DNA from 2 places in the Paenibacillus sp. CFBP13512 genome. Region 1 is predicted to be linked to the other one. Evidence: predicted binding sites of a transcription regulator. Region 1 holds the regulator's gene; the other holds the start of a gene.
The links. The regulator CtsR, encoded in region 1, represses protease genes until heat stress. The targets are predictions, from matches to a motif close to ATGGTCAATAAAGGTCAAACA.
Positions count from the first base shown of each region.

Region 1 (12,004 bases):
GGATCTGTGTCTGGAAAATGTTTACCGATATCTCCCATCGCTAGTGCGCCTAATACCGCATCTGTAATCGCATGTAGTAGCACGTCTGCATCAGAATGACCTAACAATCCTTTTTCATAAGGAAGGGTAACGCCTCCGATAATGCAGTCTCTTCCTTCTACAAGCTGGTGTACATCGAATCCTTGGCCAATACGAATCATTATATTTTCTCTCCCCTACGTTGCAATAAATAAGATGCATAATCCAGATCATCCGGTGTCGTGATTTTGATATTTTCATAACTGCCTTCTACTACGGATACAGTCACACCCATACGTTCAATCAACATGGAGTCATCTGTCCCACGAAACTCTTCAGCTAGTGCTTGTTGATGCGCTTGTTGAAGGTCAGCAGTACGAAACGTTTGCGGTGTCTGAATCGCCCATAACTGACTGCGATCTGGTGTACTTAAGATATGTTTTTGTAGATCGACTTGTTTGATCGTATCTTTAACCGGTACAGCCAATACAGATGCTCCGGCTGTAACTGCACTGTGATAACAATCCATAATCTGATCCTGTGTTATAAAAGGGCGTACACCATCATGTACCATGATCCAATTAGAGTGTATATACTGTAAACCGTGAGCAACAGATTCTTGGCGATCATAGCCTCCAACTACCACTTGCTTCACTTTGGTCAGTTTATACTCTGTAATCCAATCCTCACAACGCTGTACATCGTCTTTACCTGTTACAATAACAATTTCATCAATAATAGATGAATGTTCAAAGACTTCCAGTGTATGTATCAGGATCGGCTTATTTTGCAGTCTTAGATATTGCTTACTCTCTGTTGTGCCCATCCGTGAACCTTTACCCGCGGCAACAACAATAACACCTGCTTTATTTTCCATAATCCCCATCCTTAACCTGCTGTCCTGCCCTTTAATAGATATCAAAGTGCCAAACTCCATTCCTTAATAATATACCCCTCTATAGGCACAGCACAACAATTAAAAGGAATTGGCTTTGAATCGTAGCTTATTCCGTACGATATAATTTAGCGAAAATCATTTTTCCATTCGCTGTTTGTAGCACACTGGTCACGATAACTTCGCACTCTCGCCCAATATAAGATTGGCTATCTTCTACCACGATCATTGTCCCATCCTCTAGATAAGCGATACCTTGCCCTGCTTCTTTGCCTGATTTCATAATGGTTGTTTGGACGATTTGTCCTGCACGCAGAATAGGCTTCATAATCGAAGCAAGGGTATGGAGATTCAACACATGGATATGCTGTAGCTGAGCGAGTTGTTGTAGATTACTATCGTTGGTTATAAGCGTAGCTGACTTGTCCAAAGCGAGTCGAATTAACTTGTTGTCTGTATGTTCTGTTTCTTCATACTTTGTATTCTCTATAACGACTTCCAAAGATTCTAATTGTTGCAAATGAGTAATCACTTCAAGTCCTCGTTTTCCACGGTGACGACGTAATGTATCTGAAGAATCGGCAAGAAGTTGTAATTCATGAAGTATAAAATCTGGTACAAGTAATGGGCCTTCGATAAATCGATCCTGACACAATTCTATAATACGCCCATCGATCGCTATATTGCTGTCGATCATTTTGTAATCGGTAGAGGGTAGAGATACAGCAACAGATTCACTTTTCCAAAATGAAAGAATATCCTGACTTTTGGCAAGCCCTATTCGCAGTCCAACATAACCAAAAATACTCATCAAAATAGCTCTAATAATTTCTCCTATACTCCCTAACCATATCATAATAAATGAACTCAGTAAGCCCACAAGCAAGCCTATCGTCAGTCCAATCGTTCCTGTCATCACAAGTGAAATAGGTACAGTGAGTAAATGATTCTTGGTATACTCCACATAATAAACGAGCTTACGTACACTCAGTACAGCTACCGTCAATACTACAATCACAAATGCTAGACTAATCCATAGTTCATTCATACCTTCTTGTGCTTGAATCCATCCTTTGGGCGATCCTATTAATTGTTGCCACATGCTTTTAATCTCCTTACATTATCTATTTTTCCCATGAAAAAAAAGCATTCATTTCCCGGGAAGTAGAGAAATAAATGCTTTTAAGCATAACATGTGCTGTAAAAGTTATCGAAGTGATTCTTTTTCTTTTTTAGAACGTCGACGAATGAGGCGGTCTATACTTTGCTTCACGCCCAATAACGCATATAACGCTAACGGTACAAAAATTAATTTGGATACCTGATTAGGAAACATCACTGCAATAAAGACCGCAGCAATAATGACCCAAGGAGCTAACCATAAAGCTTTACGTGGAATACCTGCTTTTTTGAAATTAGGATAGCGTACACGACTGACCATCAAGTAAGACAATAAAATAGTACTTATAATCATATACGGTGTAGTCACATCATTATGAAATAAAGACAATGTAGCTAACACACCACCAGCTGCTGGAATAGGTAATCCTGTGAAATACCCTGGAACTCCAGCCCGTACATTAAATCTTGCTAGACGAAGTGCTCCACACATTGGAAAAATTAAAGATGCCGAAATAGCTAATACCGGATTTAACTCTTTAAATGCTATATCATACATAATAATAATAGGTGCTACGCCAAAAGAAACAAGATCAGACAGTGAATCCAACTCTTTTCCAAACTCACTCTGTGCATTAAGCGCACGTGCCATACGACCGTCCAGACCGTCCATCAACATCGCTATTATGATCATAATGGCTGCAAGACTGTAATTATCATTAAGCGCCATTAGAATAGCTACCATCCCAAGACATAAGTTAAATAACGTACAAATGTTTGGAATTGACTTTGTTATCATTTTTTCACCTCAAAGATGGATATATTAACCAGTTCATCTCACGATTGTAGCTAAATTAAATTTGTCTGTCAATGAATACTTGATCTTGGATGCGATGTAACCCTGCTCGAATCGTCCGTGCTCGTACTTCCCCAATACCTTCTACCTCATCCAAATCATCAATACTTGCTGCAATCACATGATGCAATGCACCAAAGCGTTCCACCAAATTATGAATAATCACATTCGGCAAACGTGGAATTTTGCTAAGTACGCGATATCCTCTAGAAGAAATAACTTCTTCAGATTGAGCTGCTGCTGTCGGATATCCTAACAACTTAATAATTTGTGTAATATCTAACAATTCGTTTTCTGTGGTACGTTTGAGACTGTTGGTGATTTCATTAAGACGTTCATCGCTACTATCCCGACCATAGTCTTTAAGCAACAATAGAAATTCTTCTTCGGTATTGCCAATCAATTCTTCCATTTGCATGGTGATAAGACGACCTTCAACACCCAACTCATTAACATAACGCCGAATCTCTGTCTGTATACGTAGTACCATTTCTACACGTTGTACTACACCTGCTACTTCTGTAATCGTCACTAATTGTTCGAACTCAGAAGCTGTCAGGTTGGTAAAGGATTGACTCAACACCGCCCGATAACGTTCCAATGTCTGAATCGCTTGATTGGCTTTGGTCAAAATAACACCAATTTCTTTCAGTGCATATCTAAGATTACCCTGATATAGCGTAATGATATTCCGACGCTGTGAAATCGAAATGACTAATTCTCCTGTTTGCTTGGCTACACGCTCTGCTGTACGGTGACGAATCCCTGTTTCGGATGAAGATATCGAAGAATCAGGAATCAACTGTGTATTCGCATATAAAATACGCTTGAGATCATCACTTAAAATGATCGCTCCATCCATTTTTCCCAGTTCGTACAGATAGTTTGGTGAAAAATCACAGTCAATTGAGAATCCTCCATCGACAACTTCTCTAACTTGCGGGCTGTAACCAACCACAATCAATGCTCCTGTTTTAGCGCGCAATACATTCTCTAATCCATCGCGAAAAGCTGTACCAGGCGCAACCATTTTCAACAAATTATTCATCTTCTCAAGCTGACTGAGTTCTTTCATCATTATGTCCCCCTAATCTAACGCAGCCTTTAATGCTTCTGCTACTGTATTAATACCGATTAATTGTATACCTTTAGGATGCTTCCATCCTTTCAGACTTTTTTCGGGTAAAATCACTCGTTTAAATCCTAACTTGGCAGCTTCTTTAACCCGTTGTTCTGCCCGAGATACACCACGCACTTCACCAGTCAATCCAATTTCTCCAAATATCACATCATCTGGTTTGGTTGGAACGTCTTTGAAGCTAGAAGCTAGACTGACTGCAATTGCTAGATCTACAGCAGGTTCATCTAATTTCACTCCACCTGCTACATTCAGATAAGCATCCTGATTTTGTAGAAACATCCCCATCCGCTTTTCCAATACAGCAATAATCAGACTCAATCGGTTATGATCGACACCTGTTCCCATACGACGTGGAGAAGGAAAATGAGTTGCAGCAACAAGCGCTTGTAGTTCAACAAGCATAGGGCGGGTGCCTTCCATACTGGCAACTACTGTGGAGCCAGCTACACCTATCGAACGTTCTGATATAAATAATTCAGACGGATTAGAGACTTCGATCAACCCATCTTCATGCATTTCAAAAATACCCATTTCATTGGTAGAACCAAAACGATTTTTAACAGCTCTTAATATTCTGTACGTATGATGACGTTCCCCTTCAAAATAAAGTACACAGTCTACCATATGTTCAAGCATCCTTGGGCCTGCAATTGCGCCTTCTTTGGTAACATGCCCTACAAGCACTGTAGCCACTCCACGAATTTTGGCTACTCTCATAAATCGTGATGTACACTCACGTACTTGGGATACACTACCCGGTGCACTAGTGACTTCAGGTTGATATACCGTCTGTATAGAATCGATCACTAGAAAATGAGGATCTAATTGATCGATCGCTTCTTCGATCAGATCCATATTACTTTCACAAAGTACAAATAATTGATCTGATAAGGCTCCAAGACGTTCTGCACGTAACTTGGTCTGTCTTACCGACTCTTCTCCTGATATATAAAGAACACGTAATCCAGCTTGTGTTAGCGCATAGGAAGTTTGTAATAACAATGTAGACTTACCGATACCCGGATCTCCACCGACTAAGACTAGCGAACCTGGAACAACACCACCACCTAATACACGGTTTAGTTCTCCAATCCCTGTTTGGATGCGAGGTTCTTTGCCGCTTTCAATTTCTGTAATGGCTTGCGGTTTTTGCTTCGTCTGTGTCTGAAATAAAGAAGAATTCATCCCCTGTGTTTTTACATTGCTTTCTTTTTCTTCAACCATACTATTCCAAGACTGACATCCCGGACATTTACCATACCATTTTGGAGATTCGTATCCACATTCTGTACAAAAAAACTTGGTTTTGACTTTAGCCATGGATAACTCCCTCTATATTGATGTCAACTTATTATAAGCTTAACATTCTATACGTTTTATCGTAAAACAATATTGTAAACTTTACATCTTTGCGATACATCTTCTCTATTATAACATCAAAAAGGTTGATCCCGGAGCAAATTCTGCTCTCAAGGACCAACCTTTAGTTAGACGTAAATGATGATAAATAAGTTACACTTAGTTCGAAGATTTAGCTTCATCCGATGTAGATTCATCAATCGAAATGTTTTCTACAGGTGCTTCTGTTTTAGCTACTTTCTCTACAGTCAAAGCACCGTCTTTTTCATCGATGATCAACGTATCTCCTTTGACAATACCACCTGTTAACAATTCTTCAGACAATTTGTCTTCGATATGTTTTTGGATTGCACGACGTAATGGACGTGCACCATAAGCAGGGTCGAATCCTTCTTTTGCCAAGAATGCTTTAGCTGTATCTGTCAAAGTAAAGTCTACTGCATATTCACGTAGACGTTTACGCAATTCTTCAGACATTAACGTTACGATTTCAGCAATATGTTTTTGTTCCAAGGAGTGGAATACAATTGTATCATCAATCCGGTTCAAGAACTCAGGACGGAAACTACGTTTCAGTTCATCGGTTACTTTACCCTTCATGTTTTTATAATCTGCTCCAGAATCTACAGCAGCTGTAAATCCAAGCGTAGAATTACGACGAATTGCATCTGCACCGACGTTGGAAGTCAAAATAATCAACGTATTACGGAAATCGACAACACGTCCTTTAGAATCAGTAAGACGTCCATCTTCTAATACTTGTAACAAGATATTAAATACTTCTGGGTGAGCTTTTTCAATCTCATCCAATAGCACTACAGAATACGGTTTGCGACGTACTTTCTCTGTCAATTGACCGCCTTCTTCATAGCCTACATATCCTGGAGGAGCCCCTACTAAACGTGAAGTAGAATGTTTCTCCATGTATTCAGACATATCGATACGAATAATCGCATTTTCGTCACCAAACATAGATTCTGCCAAAGCACGAGCCAATTCTGTTTTACCAACCCCTGTAGGTCCTAAGAAAATAAAGGAACCCATTGGACGTTTAGGATCTTTCAATCCAGCACGAGCACGACGAATCGCACGGCTAACAGCTACAACAGCTTCATCTTGACCGATAACACGTTGGTGCAACAGTTCTTCCATGTTCAATAGACGATCTGTTTCTTCTTCTTTCAATTTCGTTACCGGAATACCTGTCCAGCTTGCTACGATATCAGCAATATCTTCTGGAGTTACTTCAGAATCCGTACGACCTTGTTTTTCTTTCCACTGATTTTTCGTCGTATCTAATTCTTCACGAATTTTTTGTTCTGTATCACGTAAAGCAGCTGCTTTTTCAAACTCTTGGCTTTGTACAGCAGCATCTTTCTCTTTACGGATATCTTCTAATCGACTTTCCAATTGTTTAAGATTTGGCGGGATTGTATAAGAGTTTAATCTTACTTTAGATCCTGCTTCATCGATCAAATCAATCGCTTTATCCGGTAAGAAACGATCTGTGATATAACGATCAGACAATTTAACAGCTTGTACAATCGCTTCATCTGTAATTTTTACACGGTGATGAGCTTCATAACGATCGCGCAATCCCATTAAGATCTGAACCGCTTCATCAGGTGAAGGTTGATCTACAGTAATAGGTTGGAAACGACGTTCTAAGGCTGCATCTTTTTCGATATATTTACGGTACTCATCAAGTGTTGTCGCACCGATACATTGTAGTTCACCACGAGCCAATGCTGGTTTTAAAATATTAGAAGCATCAATAGCACCTTCAGCTCCACCAGCACCAATCAACGTATGCAACTCATCAATAAACAGTACGATGTTACCTGCTTGACGAATTTCATCCATGATTTTTTTCAAACGATCTTCAAATTCACCGCGATATTTAGTTCCAGCAACTACAGAACCCATATCTAGAGTCATTACACGTTTGTCGCGCAATGTTTCAGGAATTTCATTATTGATAATTTTTTGTGCTAATCCTTCAGCGATTGCTGTTTTACCAACCCCTGGTTCACCGATCAACACTGGATTGTTTTTGGTACGACGACTAAGCACTTGAATGACACGCTCAATCTCTTTGCTACGTCCAATTACAGGGTCCAAGTTGCTATCTTTAGCAATAGCTGTCAAATCACGTGCCAAGCTATCTAGAGTAGGTGTACTCACGTTAGCTGGTGTACCATGATGACTAGATACCGCTTCATTGCTACCAAGCAATTGCAATACTTGTTGACGAGCTTTGTTTAAGCTAATACCTAGATTATTAAGAACACGAGCGGCTACGCCTTCACCTTCACGAATCAATCCCAATAAAATGTGCTCTGTACCTACATAGGTATGACCCAATTTACGAGCTTCATCCATAGAAAGTTCAATAACTTTTTTCGCACGTGGTGTATAAGCGATATTAGTAGGTTGTTCTTGACCTCTACCGATCAATGATTCTACTTCATCTTGAATTTTTTCAAGTCCAAGACCTAGACCGATAAGTGCTTTGGCTGCAATGCCTTCACCTTCACGAATCAAACCAAGCAAAATATGCTCTGTACCAATATTATTGTGACCCAAACGAACTGCCTCTTCTTGTGCCAACGCAAGAACCTTTTGCGCACGTTCCGTAAATCTACCAAACATCATATCTAAAGCACCTCCACGGTTTAGTCTTGTACGTTTACATTACTTAATGTATTACGGATCAGTTGCGCTCGGTACATATCGCTTTCTCCTGACCCCATTTTAACACCGAATGTTTTCTGAAGAAAACCCGGTTGTGTCATTATCGTTAATTCGTTCATTTGTGTAACAGAAGCTTTATCTATAAGACCAAGGTCTACACCCAAGCGTACATCGGAAATGCGTTGAAAAGCTTCTTTGGAATCCATCATCGTTGAATAAGAAAGTATTCCATACGAACGCATAATTCGATCAGTTACACGCAATTTGGATTCGCTTAGCAAACGACTGCGAGCATGTTGTTCATACTCTATCAGTTGTAAAACAACGCTGTGCAAGTTATCAATGATTTCTTCTTCAGCTAAGCCCAATGTAATCTGGTTGGAAATTTGAAAAATATTTCCGATCGCTTCGCTACCTTCTCCGTATAGACCTCGTACAGCAAGTCCTACTTGAGATACAGCAGATAACACACGCCCTACCTGATTCATAATAGCCAGTGCAGGTAGATGGAGCATTACAGACACTCTAAGCCCTGTACCTACATTAGTTGGACAACTTGTCAGATAACCTCTACGATCATCGAAAGCAAAGTCCACTACTTCTTCAAAAGCATCATCAATTTGAGTCGCACGTTCCCATGCTTCTTGCAATTGAAATCCAGGATATAAACACTGGATACGCAAATGATCTTCTTCATTTACCATGATACTAACAGATTCATCATCGGTTAGCAGAACAGCTCCACTTTTGGAATCATTCAGTAAATTGGGACTGATCAAATGTTTCTCCATTAACACTTGGCGATCTACATCTTCTAATTCATCTAAAAGCAATGGCTCGAACGGTCCCAAATCTTGAAGTGCTTCATTACTCAACACTTCTGTTAACTGGTTCCGTACATCTTGCGCCTGCTCCATATTTGCCAGAATCGGGAAAGGGTGATGTATCAGATTACGGGCTATACGCACCCGACTACTGATCACAACATCCGAATATTCTCCGCCCTTTTGCATCCAATCGCTCAAAGGTTTTTCTGTAAAACGGAGATTCGGCATAAGTTATTCCTCCTTATGACTCCTGTGAAATTTGTTTTTCTAGCTCGCGTATTTCATCTCTCAAATGTGCGGCTTCTTCAAATTCCTCTTCAGCAATACGTTCTTTTAATTCTTGCTTTAAGTCACTCATTTGACGCTTGATTTTAACTTTGACTCCACTTCGTTTAGGAAGCTTGCCAGCATGAGAAGTGCTGCCATGTACTCTTTTAAAAAGAGGATCTAATTGATTATCAAACGTTTTATAACATGAACTACACCCAAATCGTCCTAATTTACGAAATTGAGTATATGTCATACCACATTCTTCACAATGAACATCTTCACTACATTGCCCGGCAAGTTGCCCTTTACTACTAGAATCAAAATCCATTAGACCAGATAGTAGACTATGAATCGAAAAGCCTCCGGAAGTTCCCGGAATCAATTCGCCTTTTTCACGAGCACAAGTCTCACAAATATGAAACTCATTTTTTTCACCGTTAACAATTTTAGTAAAATGAAGAGTTGCCGGTCTTACCTGACATTCTTGACAAATCATCACGTATTGCCCCTTTCTCCCGAATGATTAGGGACGAAGCAATGCAATTAACATCGCCTTCATCATTCTTGCACGGATCTCATCCCTGTAGGGAAGCTTGATCGAAATAACATCTCTACATACTGCTGCACGCATCAGTTCTGCTTCACGATTGGAAATGACTCTAGCTTCAAGTAACTGATATACCAAACCTTCAGCAGCTGTCTGGCTCATATGCTGTCCAATACTCTCATGAATATGAGTATGAAGAATAGCTTGAGCAGGCAATTCAAGACGCCGGATACGAATATAACCACCGCCACCGCGCTTGCTTTCAACCAGATATCCTTTTTCCAATGTAAAACGTGTACTAATTACATAATTGATCTGCGAAGGTACACAAGAGAATTGATCAGCTAAATCATTACGCTGTATCTCGACTGCTCCCTCTCCACTATCTTGCAGCATTCGTTTTAGATATTGTTCGATAATGTCGGAGATATTACGCATTGTATATTCCTCCATCATGTTTAAAACATTTACTTATTCTAACTTTGATCCATTTATCATAAGTTCAAAATAGCAGATAGATATCACTTAACCATAAACCTAATCGTAAGAAACCAAAGAAGATATACAGTTTGATGATACAGCAATAGATTCATGAATAATCTGATCATTATAATCAAAAGTTCATAAATCCTATTTAACATCAAACCATCAGGTATATTCATATCTCGCAATAACTAGATCAGTTATTATTTTGAATAGTCGCTGACTTTGACTTTCTTTGACTTTAATTAATTATAACATATTTTCAGAATTTGCCAAGGGGTTTAGACAAAATATAATATAGAAAATCATATTTTTAAGAATTTAGTTGTATACAACCTATCAGAAACAAAAATTAGTTGCAAGTATCCCTTGACACTTTTTTTAAAAGTACGCTACAATACAACAAATTCAATACTATGAAACGGCCATCGAAAGGAATCCAACCTGGAGGCGTTCTCGGCAAGAAGCAGCAAAGAAATGATAGATTTCTACTTGTTGCTTCCTAAGTTAAACGGTTTTCGCCCGTTATCGCGAAACCTAAGAGGATCAGATACTATAAAGTATTTGATCAAGTTGGGTGGCACCGCGAGCAAAAAGCTCCTCGTCCCAAGTGATGAGGAGCTTTTTTGTGCATTTTATCTTTCAATTTGAAAAAGGAGCGGTGATTTATGTTAGACATCCAGTATATTAAAAATCATTTTACAGAACTACAAGAGGTGGCTGATCAGAAAAAAATAGACGTATCGATCACAACTCTTCTTGAAAAAAACCAGCTCAAAAATCAATATTTACAGCAGATCGAACAATTGCGTCAGCAACGAAATCAGTTAACACATACTATTAGTGGTCATATGCAACAACAGTCGTTATTACCCATAGAAACGATCCAAGCCCTTAAAGATCAAGTCAAACAAATCAATCGAGAACTTCAACAATTGGAACAAAAAAGTAAAGTTGTTCAACAGGAATATACTCAACTGATGGAACTTGTTCCTAATTATGTTTCTCCAGACACGCCTCAAGGACAATCGGATAAAGATAATGTAGTCATTCGTACATGGAGTACACCACCAGAGTTCCCATTCGCTTTTAAAGATCATATAGAACTAGGTGAGATCCATCAGATGATCGATACTTCTAGAGGAGTAAGAGTAGCGGGGAGTCGTAATTATTATTTAACAGGTATAGGTGCTTTGCTACACCGCGCAGTACAACAACTTGCTTTGGATCTATTACTGGCCAAAGGTTATCTTCCTATGGAGGTTCCTACGTTAGTAAGAAGTTCGGCTCTAAGCAATACAGCTTTCTTTCCTTTAGGAATAGATCAGACTTTTAAAATAGAAAACGAAGATAAATGGTTAACAGGAACTTCTGAAGTAGCTCTCGTCTCTTATTATCAAAATGAGATCATTGACCTTTCTCAAGGTGCTATTCGATTAGCCGCTGTTTCTCAAAATTTCCGTAGCGAAGTAGGATCGACAGGTAAAGACGTGCGTGGACTATATAGAGTTCATCAGTTCGCCAAAGTAGAACAAGTCATTTTCTGCGAAGCAAATGCTGAAATATCTGAACACATTCACCAAGAGATTACAGCTAATGCTGAAGAGTTACTTCAATTATTAGAACTTCCTTATCAAGTGGTAGCCGTATGTACAGGAGACATGTCTCAAAAAACCTACAAACAATATGATATTGAAACATGGATGCCGAGCAGACAAAGTTATGGAGAAACCCATTCTTCTTCTAATATTCATGATTTTCAAGCTAGACGAGCCAATATACGTTACAAAGATAG
Region 1 covers NZ_QGAD01000021.1:46,763-58,766, forward strand. The annotation lists gene ispF (2-C-methyl-D-erythritol 2,4-cyclodiphosphate synthase) at 1-200, opposite strand, end outside; gene ispD (2-C-methyl-D-erythritol 4-phosphate cytidylyltransferase) at 200-895, opposite strand; gene PaeCFBP13512_RS20595 (PIN/TRAM domain-containing protein) at 1,023-2,015, opposite strand; gene pssA (CDP-diacylglycerol--serine O-phosphatidyltransferase) at 2,121-2,831, opposite strand; gene disA (DNA integrity scanning diadenylate cyclase DisA) at 2,887-3,963, opposite strand; gene radA (DNA repair protein RadA) at 3,976-5,349, opposite strand; gene clpC (ATP-dependent protease ATP-binding subunit ClpC) at 5,548-8,043, opposite strand; gene PaeCFBP13512_RS20620 (protein arginine kinase) at 8,064-9,137, opposite strand; gene PaeCFBP13512_RS20625 (UvrB/UvrC motif-containing protein) at 9,151-9,675, opposite strand; gene PaeCFBP13512_RS20630 (CtsR family transcriptional regulator) at 9,703-10,164, opposite strand; gene serS (serine--tRNA ligase) at 10,878-12,004, shown strand, end outside.

Region 2 (12,004 bases), on a different contig from region 1:
GAAGGCGGGTTCCATTCCATTCTAACTTCACTTCACGCGGCTTGGCTGGAGTGGCAGCTTGAACAGCTGTTGTATTAAAGATTAGAATACCCATCATAAGCAGAATGGAACCCCATAGACATTTATTTTTTAACATGGTGACTCTCCCCTCATTCTTATTGTTCCCGATCTCGTGTACTCATTATAGCTCTAAAGTCCATAATGGTGGGATTATATGAGATTATAAAAAAAATAATCTAACTTGTCACGATGAACTTGAACAATGTGTAACTTGTTGTGTGAAATAGACAATATCTTCTCTCTATTCTTGTTATTCTTCAGCAAAATAAACGATCATTCTTCTTCAAACAGAGCGTTAAATCATGAACGATGCAACTTTTATTCACGCCTTATCGTTTAGTAGGTATAACCTTTAAGGAGTGAGTAGCATGAAGAAAACAAGTAAATCCTTAGCTTCATTGATGATCGCAGGTACACTATTAACAGGAATGGGAACACTTATAGCACTGCCTAGTCAGACGATGTATGCTGCTGAAACGGTTGCTCCTGCAACAGCAACAGGCGTGATTAACGTAAGCGGTACAGGTAAATTAACCGTCAAACCCGATATTTCATACCTAGCGATCGGAGTACAAACAACGTCTACAACAGCAGCCAAAGCGCAATCGGCTAATGCTGAGAAAATGGCGAAGTTGAATACTTTACTCAAAGGAGACTGGAAGATTCCAGCTGCGGATATTGAGAGTGTTCAATTCTATGTACAACCCAACTATGACTATAACGGTAAAGACCAGCAAAAAGTTACAGGGTATACGGCATATCATAGTGTACAAGTGACTTACCGTGATCTGGACAAACTAGGTTCGTTGTTGGATGCTGCTGCTAAATCAGGAGCGAATAATGTTGGATCTGTGAGTTTTGGTATCGAAAATGAAGATACCTACCAAGAGCAAGTTATTGCTAAAGCGATGGCTAATGCCAAAGCAAGAGCACAATCGATTGCCAAAGCAGCTAACCTTTCACTAGGAAGCCTATTGTCTGTTAGTGATCCAGGAGTGAGTGCACCACCTGTAGTGTATATGGAGAGACAAAGTGCTAAAGCAACAGAAGATTCTGCTGCTGCGAGTACAGCTATCGAACCAGGTACAATCGAATTAAATGCTACACTTAATGTGCAGTACTCTATGAATTAATAGTATGGAGATGCAATTGAATCTGATTTTGACAAAATAATCAGATTTGTAACTAATTATACGTGCAAATCCACGTATCGTTTCAGTATAGTAGAAGTTTACTAAAGTAGAACTATCCTCAAATTAGAAACGTTTATCCTGTTCAATGTGTATGCGATCAGGGTAAGCGTTTTTTCTATATTTAGCCAATTGTGCTTAAAATGTCTTACAGTTTCATCACTTTTACTATTGCAATCGTGACTATGTTGTAAATTGATATTTAGTTATTTGTAAATCTATCTATGGTTGTTCACAGTATAATGATAAAGGTTAAACCAAATATAACATGATACATATGATAAGGGAGAGATGATTTATGAAAACAACTCAAAATAATACATCTAAAACACATTTGAAAAAAATATCTGCATTTTTGTTAGCAACCACATTGGCAACGGTGGGAACAGTAGCGGTTCTGCCAGGTACTTCTTCTACGGCGCAAGCTGCAACAACCAAAGCTTCTACTTCGAATGCGAAGTCAGCTATTCATGTACAAGTGGAAGGCAAAGCAATTGCAACTACAGGGATTGTAAGTGCGAATGGTAGCTCATTGCTTCCTTTGAAAGATACAGCCAAAGCAATCGGTGCTACAGTCACTTTCAATGCGAAAGAGAAAACAGTAACAGTGACAAAAGATAAACACAAAGCATCTTTTGCTCTAGGATCAGGTTCAGATGACGGTGTATTTGTAACATTGGATGGTAGTACCATTGGGGATAGTTATGATGCTAGAATAGTCAACGGTACTTCTTATGTAGCAATCAAAGCCGTGACAGATCAATTGGGATATCGTGCGGTATGGAACGGTGCTACACGTACTGTAAATATAACCAAAGAGGGCTTAAACAATATTGAAGTAACAACAACCACTCTAAAACCGACCAAAACGAACAGTTATACAGAGACCAATATTAAATATCCAGTGGTATCCGGTCTAGACAATGCAGAAGCTGAAGCAGCGATTAATAAAGCTTTTGCAGCACATGCTCAAACGTATTTAGAAAAAGTACAAAAACAAGCTAAAGAATTTGGTGCACCTCCTAAAGATTCAGTTATCACTTATGAAATCGATAGCGGTTATAAAATAACGTACAATCGTAATGGTGTACTAAGTATCCTAGTGACTGATTATGAATATCTTGGTGGGGCGCATGGTAGTTCTATACAAACAGGCATGACATTCTCATTAAAAGATGGCAAGCAAATTCAATTAGGCGACTTGCTCAAATCCAATAGCAATTATCGTAAAGATATCGACAAAATTATCAATGCTCAAATGAAAAAAAATGGAGATCTTTACTTTAAAGATAGTTTTAAAGGAATTGCTGCTAATCAAGGATACTATTTAACAGATAGCGGAATCACTCTGTTTTTCCAACAATATGATATCGCACCTTATGCAGCAGGTATGCCAGAATTCCCGATTACTTTCAAACAAGTGTTGCCATCAGGCGTGAATCCACTTGATGCATACAAAGCTTAAATAAAAAAGTATACAAAAAAGCCTCCGGTTTATACCCCGGAGGCTTTTTCGCGTGTTGTTCCAGCATGCTGGAGTAAAATTATACCCCTTGTGGAGGTGTATTTTCAATCACTTTATCAACGATACCGTAATCTTTTGCTTCAGCAGCAGTCATAAAGTAATCGCGGTCTGTATCTTTTTCGATACGTTCCAACGGTTGACCTGTACGTTCTGCTAGAATTTTATTCAATTTATCACGCATTTTAAGAATACGACGAGCACGGATTTCGATATCTGTCGCTTGTCCTTGTGCTCCACCAAGTGGTTGGTGAATCATAATCTCGCTGTTAGGCAATGCAAAACGTTTACCTTTAGCACCAGCGTTAAGTAAAAATGCGCCCATACTTGCTGCCATACCTACACAGATGGTAGATACATCAGCTTTGATAAATTGCATTGTATCGTAAATAGCCATTCCCGCAGTGATCGAACCGCCTGGACTGTTAACATATAGGTGGATGTCTTTCTCCGGGTCTTCGGCTTCCAGAAACAGCAATTGTGCGATAATCGCATTGGCTACAACATCATTGACTTCAGAACCGAGAAAAATAATGCGGTCTTTTAACAGACGAGAGTAAATGTCATAGGCACGTTCCCCACGACTGCTTTGTTCAACGACCATTGGAATATAACTCACTAGAAACCCTCCTTCAAAGTTGTACATCATCAATAGAATAATTATAGATCAAATATTGTATTAGAAGATACTCATTGTTCTTACCACATTATAGGATAATTCAAACCAAAAGTCAAAGAAAGTCAAACTATCCTGACCAAAAGTGAAGGAACTTCTGCAAAATAGGTTAATGAAGAAGAGAGCAACCTAATTTTGGGTATAAAAATAACCAGCATCGGCTGGTTGAAGGGTATTCTGCGTTTATAGGTAATTCACTTAATGTTGCGCAAATACTTCTACGATAGGATAGAACATATAAGTACGTACATAATCGTATTGATCATAAAAACAATACTACATTATAACTTAATTAAAATGGCGCGCCCGCCAAGAATCGAACTTGGATCTCAGGCTTCGGAGGCCTACGTCATATCCATTGGACCACGGGCGCATGTAAAACAGCAGTACGATTGATTATAGGATATCTACCTATAAAAAGCAAGTTGACGATTCATACCATAATCAAGAAAAACGATAACATCAACCTCTCACAGAATAGTTGCATGAAAAACTTGCTTCTGCATGGAAAATTGGTTAAGATAGACGTGGGACTTAAAAAGTTACGCCGGGACGTTTTAAGTCCAATTTATTGAATAACGGATATAATGGACACTGAGCGAGATAAGTTGCAGGAGTGGAATGCATGCGAAAAATATTAGAAATACAAAAGCAGCTTCTGCCCGATCTCACCGAAGTACTCAAAAAAAGATATACGATTCTGCATCAGGTTATGATGGTAGGGCTGGTTGGAAGAAGATCACTCGCCACATCGCTTAATATGACTGAACGCGTCTTACGTGCAGAGACCGATCTTCTCAAATCGCAAGGATTGCTTGAGATTGAAAGTACGGGAATGAAGGTTAGTGAAGCAGGCAAGCAATTGCTTGATGAACTTGAGCCTATTATTCAGGAACTGCTTGGATTATCCAATCTGGAAGAACGTATTCGCACTTTCTATAAGCTGAGACAAGTCATTGTCGTTCCTGGTGATAGTGACATATCTATTATGGCTAAGCAAGAGCTTGGACGAGCAGGAGCCAAAGCGCTGCTCAGTGTAATCCGTGAGGACGATGTCGTTGCTGTAACAGGAGGCTTTACATTAGCTGAAGTCGCCGAGCAACTCAGTCCATCCATACCGGCACCTCTCAAGAATGCCTGGTTTGTACCGGCAAGAGGCGGACTTGGAGAGAGTATGGAATTTCAGGCGAATTCGATTGCTTCCACTATGGCAAAGCGTGTAGGCGCACAGTATCGGTTATTGCATATTCCCGATTTGTTACGTGAAGATGCTTACGAATTGCTTTATCAGGATCAGAATATCCGTGAAATTGTGGGTCTGATTCGTAAAGCACGTATCATTATGCACGGAATCGGAGATGCGATGGAGATGGTGCGTCGCCGTAGACTTGAACCCGAGGCAGCGGAAGAAATTCATGCCGCTGGAGCTGTTGCTGAATCATTCGGTCATTATTTTAATGAACAGGGTGAGACGGTGCACCAGATGTTGACGATGGGACTTCAGCTCGATGATATTTCCAAAGCGGAAGTGGTTATCGGTATTGCTGGAGGCCGTAGCAAGGCCAAATCGATTCATGCTGTACTCAAATTCGGTCAGGAAGATATTCTGGTCATTGACGAAGCCGCCGCTAGAGAAATTGTGAAAGAACTAGACTAGTCCTTTTGCTTCATTTTCGAACGTCTAGCGGTACGGCACACAAGTTTTACTCTATAATGTTGTCTTGACATGCCTTTAACGGGTGTGTCTTGAAATAAATTAAATACACTATCTCTAGGAGGAATTAACTCATGGTTAAAGTTGGTATTAATGGTTTCGGACGTATCGGACGCTTGGCTTTCCGTCGTATTCAAAATGTAGCAGGTATTGAAGTGGTAGCAATTAACGATTTGACTGACGCTAAAATGTTGGCTCACTTGTTGAAATATGATACAACTCAAGGTAAATTTGACGGCGAAGTTGAAGTTCATGACGGATTCTTCAAAGTAAACGGAAAAGAAGTAAAAGTTCTAGCTAACCGTAACCCAGAAGAACTTCCTTGGGGAGATCTTGGTGTGGATATCGTTCTTGAATGTACTGGATTCTTCACAACTAAAGAATCAGCTGAGAAACATTTAACAGCTGGTGCTAAAAAAGTTGTTATCTCTGCTCCAGCTACTGGCGAAATGAAAACAATCGTTTATAACGTAAACCATGAAATTCTTGATGGTACTGAAACTGTAATTTCTGGTGCTTCTTGCACAACGAACTGTCTTGCTCCAATGGCTAAAACATTGCAAGATCAATTCGGAGTAGTAGAAGGCTTGATGACTACAATTCATGCTTACACTGGCGACCAAAACACTTTGGATGCTCCACATGCTAAAGGTGACTTCCGTCGTGCTCGTGCAGCTGCTGAAAACATCATTCCTAACACAACTGGTGCTGCTAAAGCAATCGGTCTAGTTATCCCTGAATTGAAAGGTAAATTGGATGGTGCAGCACAACGTGTTCCTGTAGCAACTGGTTCCCTTACTGAATTGGTAACTATTTTGGAGAAAAAAGTTACTGTTGATGAAGTTAACGCTGCTATGAAAGCTGCTTCTGATGCTGAAACTTATGGTTACACTGAAGACGAAATCGTTTCTTCTGATATCAAAGGTATGACTTTCGGTTCCCTATTCGATGCTACTCAAACTCGCGTTCTAACTGTTGGTGACCACCAATTGGTTAAAACTGTAGCTTGGTACGATAACGAAATGTCCTACACAGCACAATTGGTTCGTACTCTTGAGTACTTCGCTAACAAAGCGTAAGAATCATTCGTGAACTGAAATAAATATTAATTCCATAAAGCGGAAACAGGTTTCTTGTGTTTCCGCTTTTTCTAAATGAATATCTGTTTTAAATTGCTCGTTAATCAAAATTCAGGGCATGGAGGAACAATATAATGAATAAGAAAAGTGTTCGCGATATAGAAGTAACAGGTAAAGTGGTATTTGTACGTGTAGATTTCAACGTACCTATGGAAGACGGTAAAATCACAGATGACAAACGGATCCGTGAGACATTACCTACTATTCAATACCTTGTTGAAAAAGGTGCAAAAGTTGTACTTGCAAGTCATATGGGTCGCCCTAACGGTGAAGTGGTTGAATCATTACGCTTAACTCCACAAGCAACGCGTCTATCTGAATTGCTAGGTCAACCGGTTGCTAAAGCTGACGAAGCAATTGGCGATGCTGTAAAATCACAAATCGCTGAATTGAAAAACGGTGACGTTTTGGTTCTTGAAAACGTACGTTTCTACCCTGGCGAAGAGAAAAATGATGCAGACTTAGCTAAATCTTTTGCAGAATTGGCTGATCTATTCGTCAATGATGCATTTGGTGCAGCTCACCGTGCGCATGCTTCAACAGAAGGTATTGCACACCACTTGCCAGCAGTATCTGGTCTTTTGATGGAGAAAGAATTAGATGTATTGGGTAAAGCTTTGACTAGCCCTGAGCGTCCTTTCACAGCAATCGTAGGTGGATCTAAAGTAAAAGATAAAATCGATGTAATCGATAACCTAATCAATCTTGCAGACAACATCATTATTGGTGGTGGATTGACTTACACATTCTTCAAAGCTCAAGGTCATGAAGTAGGACAATCTCTTCTAGACGAAAGCAAATTGGATGTTGTACTTGGATTCGTAGAAAAAGCAAAAAAATTAGGTAAAAAATTGTATCTTCCAGTAGATATCGTTGTTTCTGATGATTTCAGTGCAGATGCAAACACAGATATCGTAACAATCGACAAAATCCCAGCAGCTTGGGAAGGCGTAGACATCGGTCCTAAAACTCGTGAAATTTATGCTGATGTTATCAAAAACTCTAAATTGGTTGTATGGAACGGACCAATGGGCGTATTTGAAATCGCACCTTTCTCTGGTGGTACAAAAGCAGTCGCAGAAGCTTGTGCAACAACTGAAGCTTACACAATCATTGGTGGCGGTGATTCCGCAGCAGCAGCAGAGAAATTCGGCTTAGCTGACAAAATGGACCATATCTCTACAGGTGGCGGTGCTTCTCTAGAGTTTATGGAAGGTAAAGCTCTTCCAGGCGTTGTGGCATTGAACGATAAATAAGTTTAAAATAGATATAGATTTGGGTGCTTTGGGTCATACAAAGCACTTCAGTATGGCTTAGGTTAGCATACTGTAGTTATGCAAACAGAAGGAGTGATATCGCAGTGAGAACACCAATTATTGCAGGGAACTGGAAGATGTTCAAAACCGTTCCTGAAGCAAAAGCGTTTATTGAAGATATCAAAGGCAAAGCAGAAGTAGATGGCGTAGAAAGCGTAATTTGCGCTCCTTTCACTAATCTTCCTGCTTTGGTTGAAGCAGTAAAAGGAACTTCGATCAAAATCGGTGCACAAAATCTTCATTTTGAAGACAATGGCGCTTACACTGGCGAAATCAGTGGCGTAATGTTGAAAGATCTTGGTGTGGATTATGTAATCATCGGTCACTCTGAGCGTCGTCAATATTTTGCTGAAACAGACGAAATCGTTAATAAAAAAGTACATGCTGCTTTCCGTCATGGTCTGACTCCTATCGTATGTGTAGGTGAAAAGCTTGAAGAACGTGAAGCTAATCAAACTAAAGAAGTATGCAAAGTACAAACAGAAGGTGCTTTTGTAGGATTGAGCGCAGAGCAAGCGAAAGAAACCGTTATCGCTTATGAGCCAATCTGGGCAATCGGAACAGGCAAATCTTCTACATCCCAAGATGCGAATGAAGTTATCGCTTATATTCGTGAATTGGTTAAAGGTCTATACAACGAAGAAGTGGCTAACGCAGTTCGTATTCAATACGGCGGTAGCGTGAAACCTGAGAATGTTAAGGAGTATATGGGACAAAGCGATATCGATGGCGCACTTGTCGGCGGCGCAAGCTTGCAACCTGATTCTTACATTCAGCTCGTTGAGGGGGCGAAGTAAATGTCAGCACCCAAACCAGTAGCATTAATCATTATGGATGGATTCGGTCTACGCGCAGAAGTAGAAGGCAACGGTGTTGCTCAAGCGAAAAAACCGAATTATGATAGATATCTAAGCGAATACCCACATACAACTTTGACGGCTTGCGGTGAAGCTGTAGGTCTGCCTGAAGGACAAATGGGTAACTCGGAAGTTGGTCACTTGAATATTGGTGCAGGTCGCATTGTATATCAAGATTTGACTCGTATTTCCAAGTCGATTCGTGACGGAGACTTTTTCCAAAATGAAGCGTTGGTTGGCGCATTTACAAATGCAAAAACAAACGGTAAAAAATTGCATGTGTTCACCCTGTTATCCGATGGCGGTGTACATAGTCATATCGATCATTTATTCGCTACACTGGATATGGCTAAACGCGAAGATTTCCATGATGTACTGATTCATGTATTCTTGGATGGACGCGACGTATCACCAGATAGCGGTAAACGTTATATGGAACGATTGGTTGCTCAAATAGCAGAAGTTGGCGTAGGTAAAATTGCTACGGTTCAAGGTCGCTATTACGCAATGGATCGTGACAAACGCTGGGAACGTGTGGAAAAAGCTTACCGTGCTATCGCTTTCGGCGAAGGTCCGGCATTCAAAGATCCAGAAAACGTTATTTCTTCTTCTTATCAAAATTCAGTGTTTGACGAATTCGTTGAACCATCTGTTATTGTCGATAGTGAAGAAAAACCAGTAGGCACAGTAAGTGATGGCGATTCGGTGATCTTCTTGAACTTCCGTCCTGACCGTGCAATTCAGTTGTCTCAAGCTTTTACTCAAGAAGCATTTGAAGGATTCGATCGTGGACATGCACAACCTAAAAACCTGTACTATGTATGCTTAACCACATACAGCAATACAGTAAGTGGAACGGTAGCTTATGGACCGAAGAATCTGAATAATACGCTTGGTGAAGTTTTAGTACAGCATGGCAAAAAACAATTGCGTATTGCTGAGACTGAAAAATATCCTCACGTTACTTTCTTTTTCAGTGGCGGTCGTGATGTAGAACTAGAAGGCGAGACTCGTATCTTGATTAACTCTCCTAAAGTCGCTACGTATGATCTACAACCGGAAATGAGTGCACGTGAAGTAGCAGATGCTTGTATCGCTGAGATTGAAGCAGAGCGTCAAGATGTTATCATTTTGAACTTTGCTAATCCTGATATGGTAGGTCACTCTGGTAAGCTAGAGCCTACAATCAGAGCGGTAGAAACAACAGATGAGTGTGTAGGTAGAGTCGTAGATGCGATTCTAGCTAAAGGCGGCGTAGCTCTAATTACTGCTGACCATGGTAACGCTGAGACGGAGATCGACGAATTGGGTCGTCCGCAGACGGCACATACAACGAACCCTGTACCATTTATCGTCACAGATAAAAATGTTACTTTGCGTGAAGGTGGTATTTTAGGTGATATCGCACCAACCATTCTTGATTTTGCACAATTACCTAAACCGGAAGAAATGACAGGTACATCTATTGTCAACAGCCGTAAGTAATTGCTCGCTATAAAAGATATGCATTAAAATGTAATGATCATTTATGATCTAAAATAACGATTTAAAAGGAGAACATTTAACCATGACTATTATTTCTGATGTTTATGCACGCGAAGTTCTTGACTCCCGTGGTAACCCTACAGTTGAAGTTGAAGTATACTTGGAATCAGGCGCTTTGGGTCGCGCAATCGTTCCTTCTGGCGCATCTACTGGTGCTCATGAAGCTGTAGAACTTCGTGACGAAGATAAATCTCGTTACTTGGGTAAAGGCGTTCTTAAAGCAGTAGAGAACGTTAACGAAATCATCGCTCCAGAAATCATTGGTATGGATGCTCTTGATCAATTGGGTATTGATAAAGCAATGATCAAATTGGATGGTACTCCTAACAAAGCTAAATTAGGTGCTAACGCTATTCTTGCAGTATCTATGGCTACTGCTCGTGCAGCTGCTGATGCTCTTGATCTTCCATTGTATGTATACTTGGGCGGATTCAACGCTAAACAATTGCCAGTACCAATGATGAACATCATCAACGGTGGTGAGCACGCTGATAATAACGTTGACGTTCAAGAATTCATGGTATTGCCAGTTGGAGCTCCTAGCTTCAAAGAAGCTCTTCGTACAGGTGCTGAGATTTTCCACAGCCTTAAATCTGTATTGAAAGCTAAAGGATTAAGCACTTCTGTAGGTGATGAAGGTGGATTCGCTCCTAACTTTACATCTAACGAAGAAGCATTGACTTCTATTGTTGAAGCAATCGAAAAAGCGGGTTACAAACCAGGTGTTGACGTATTCTTGGGTATGGACGTTGCTTCTACTGAGTTCTACAAAAACGGTAAATATGAACTTGCTGGCGAAGGTAAATCATACACTTCTGCTGAGTTCGTAGACTTGATGGCTTCATGGGTTGATAAATACCCAATCATTACAATCGAAGATGGTTGTTCTGAAGATGACTGGGAAGGTTGGAAATTGTTAACTGAGAAATTGGGAGACAAAGTTCAATTGGTTGGTGACGACTTGTTCGTAACAAACACTGAGCGTCTTGGTCGTGGTATTGAAGAAGGTATTGGTAACTCTATCCTTGTTAAAGTTAACCAAATCGGTACGCTTTCTGAAACATTTGATGCGATTGAAATGGCTAAACGCGCTGGTTACACAGCTGTTATTTCTCACCGCTCTGGTGAATCCGAAGATAGCACAATCGCTGACATCGCTGTAGCGACAAATGCTGGACAAATCAAAACAGGTGCTCCTTCACGTACAGACCGTATTGCAAAATACAACCAATTGCTTCGCATCGAAGATCAATTGGGTGACCTTGCTAAATACGATGGTCTTAAATCTTTCTACAACTTGACTGCACACAGAGGCTTAACTAAATAATTCACTTTTAAGTGATAGACAACCATCTGGTATCATGCCGGGTGGTTGTTTTTTTATATGTGTTTTATATCTATAGGTGCTCTTTAAGATTATGTATATGTTGACACCTTAAAAGAAGAGCTGGAGTCAAAACCTTACTTCACGATACATATCGGAGTAAAAAGATTGCTTTTCACTTGAAAAATATGCTAAAATAAGAATGCTGTTTTCTATACGATTATTACATACAATAGTGGTGGTCAATCACTGTTGTTCTTATATGATAACGATAGATGTTCGGCGTATTCGTTTGAGGAGGTGGAATTCATGTTATTGACTTTGAAAGTACTGCTCATGATTTTTTCCGTTGGGTTGATCGTTATTGTTCTACTTCAAAAAGGTAAAAGTGCTGGACTTTCTGGTGCCATCTCCGGCGGTGCGGAACATCTTTTTGGTAAAACCAAAGCGCGCGGAATGGAACTGGTGTTGGAACGTACAACAGTAGGACTGGCTATTGGATTTTTTGTTCTAGCTATTCTTGTAGCGGTATTTAGTTAAATCATGAATCGCCTGAAGTGGTAAAGGATAACTTTACTGCATCAGGCGATTTTTATATGGTAAGCAATTGTAAATAGATGCTCTTTGGTTAGTGATTGTTCATAGAGAATTCATATAAGGG
Region 2 covers NZ_QGAD01000019.1:25,172-37,175, reverse strand. The annotation lists gene PaeCFBP13512_RS19795 (stalk domain-containing protein) at 1-136, opposite strand, end outside; gene PaeCFBP13512_RS19790 (SIMPL domain-containing protein) at 429-1,193, shown strand; gene PaeCFBP13512_RS19785 (PdaC/SigV domain-containing protein) at 1,549-2,715, shown strand; gene clpP (ATP-dependent Clp endopeptidase proteolytic subunit ClpP) at 2,795-3,391, opposite strand; tRNA gene PaeCFBP13512_RS19775 (tRNA-Arg) at 3,747-3,821, opposite strand; gene PaeCFBP13512_RS19770 (sugar-binding transcriptional regulator) at 4,074-5,105, shown strand; gene gap (type I glyceraldehyde-3-phosphate dehydrogenase) at 5,237-6,241, shown strand; gene PaeCFBP13512_RS19760 (phosphoglycerate kinase) at 6,376-7,557, shown strand; gene tpiA (triose-phosphate isomerase) at 7,662-8,414, shown strand; gene gpmI (2,3-bisphosphoglycerate-independent phosphoglycerate mutase) at 8,415-9,959, shown strand; gene eno (phosphopyruvate hydratase) at 10,042-11,346, shown strand; gene secG (preprotein translocase subunit SecG) at 11,653-11,883, shown strand.
Region 2: a site for CtsR is predicted at 3,500-3,520, ahead of clpP (ATP-dependent Clp endopeptidase proteolytic subunit ClpP). Genes of this name have one in related genera too.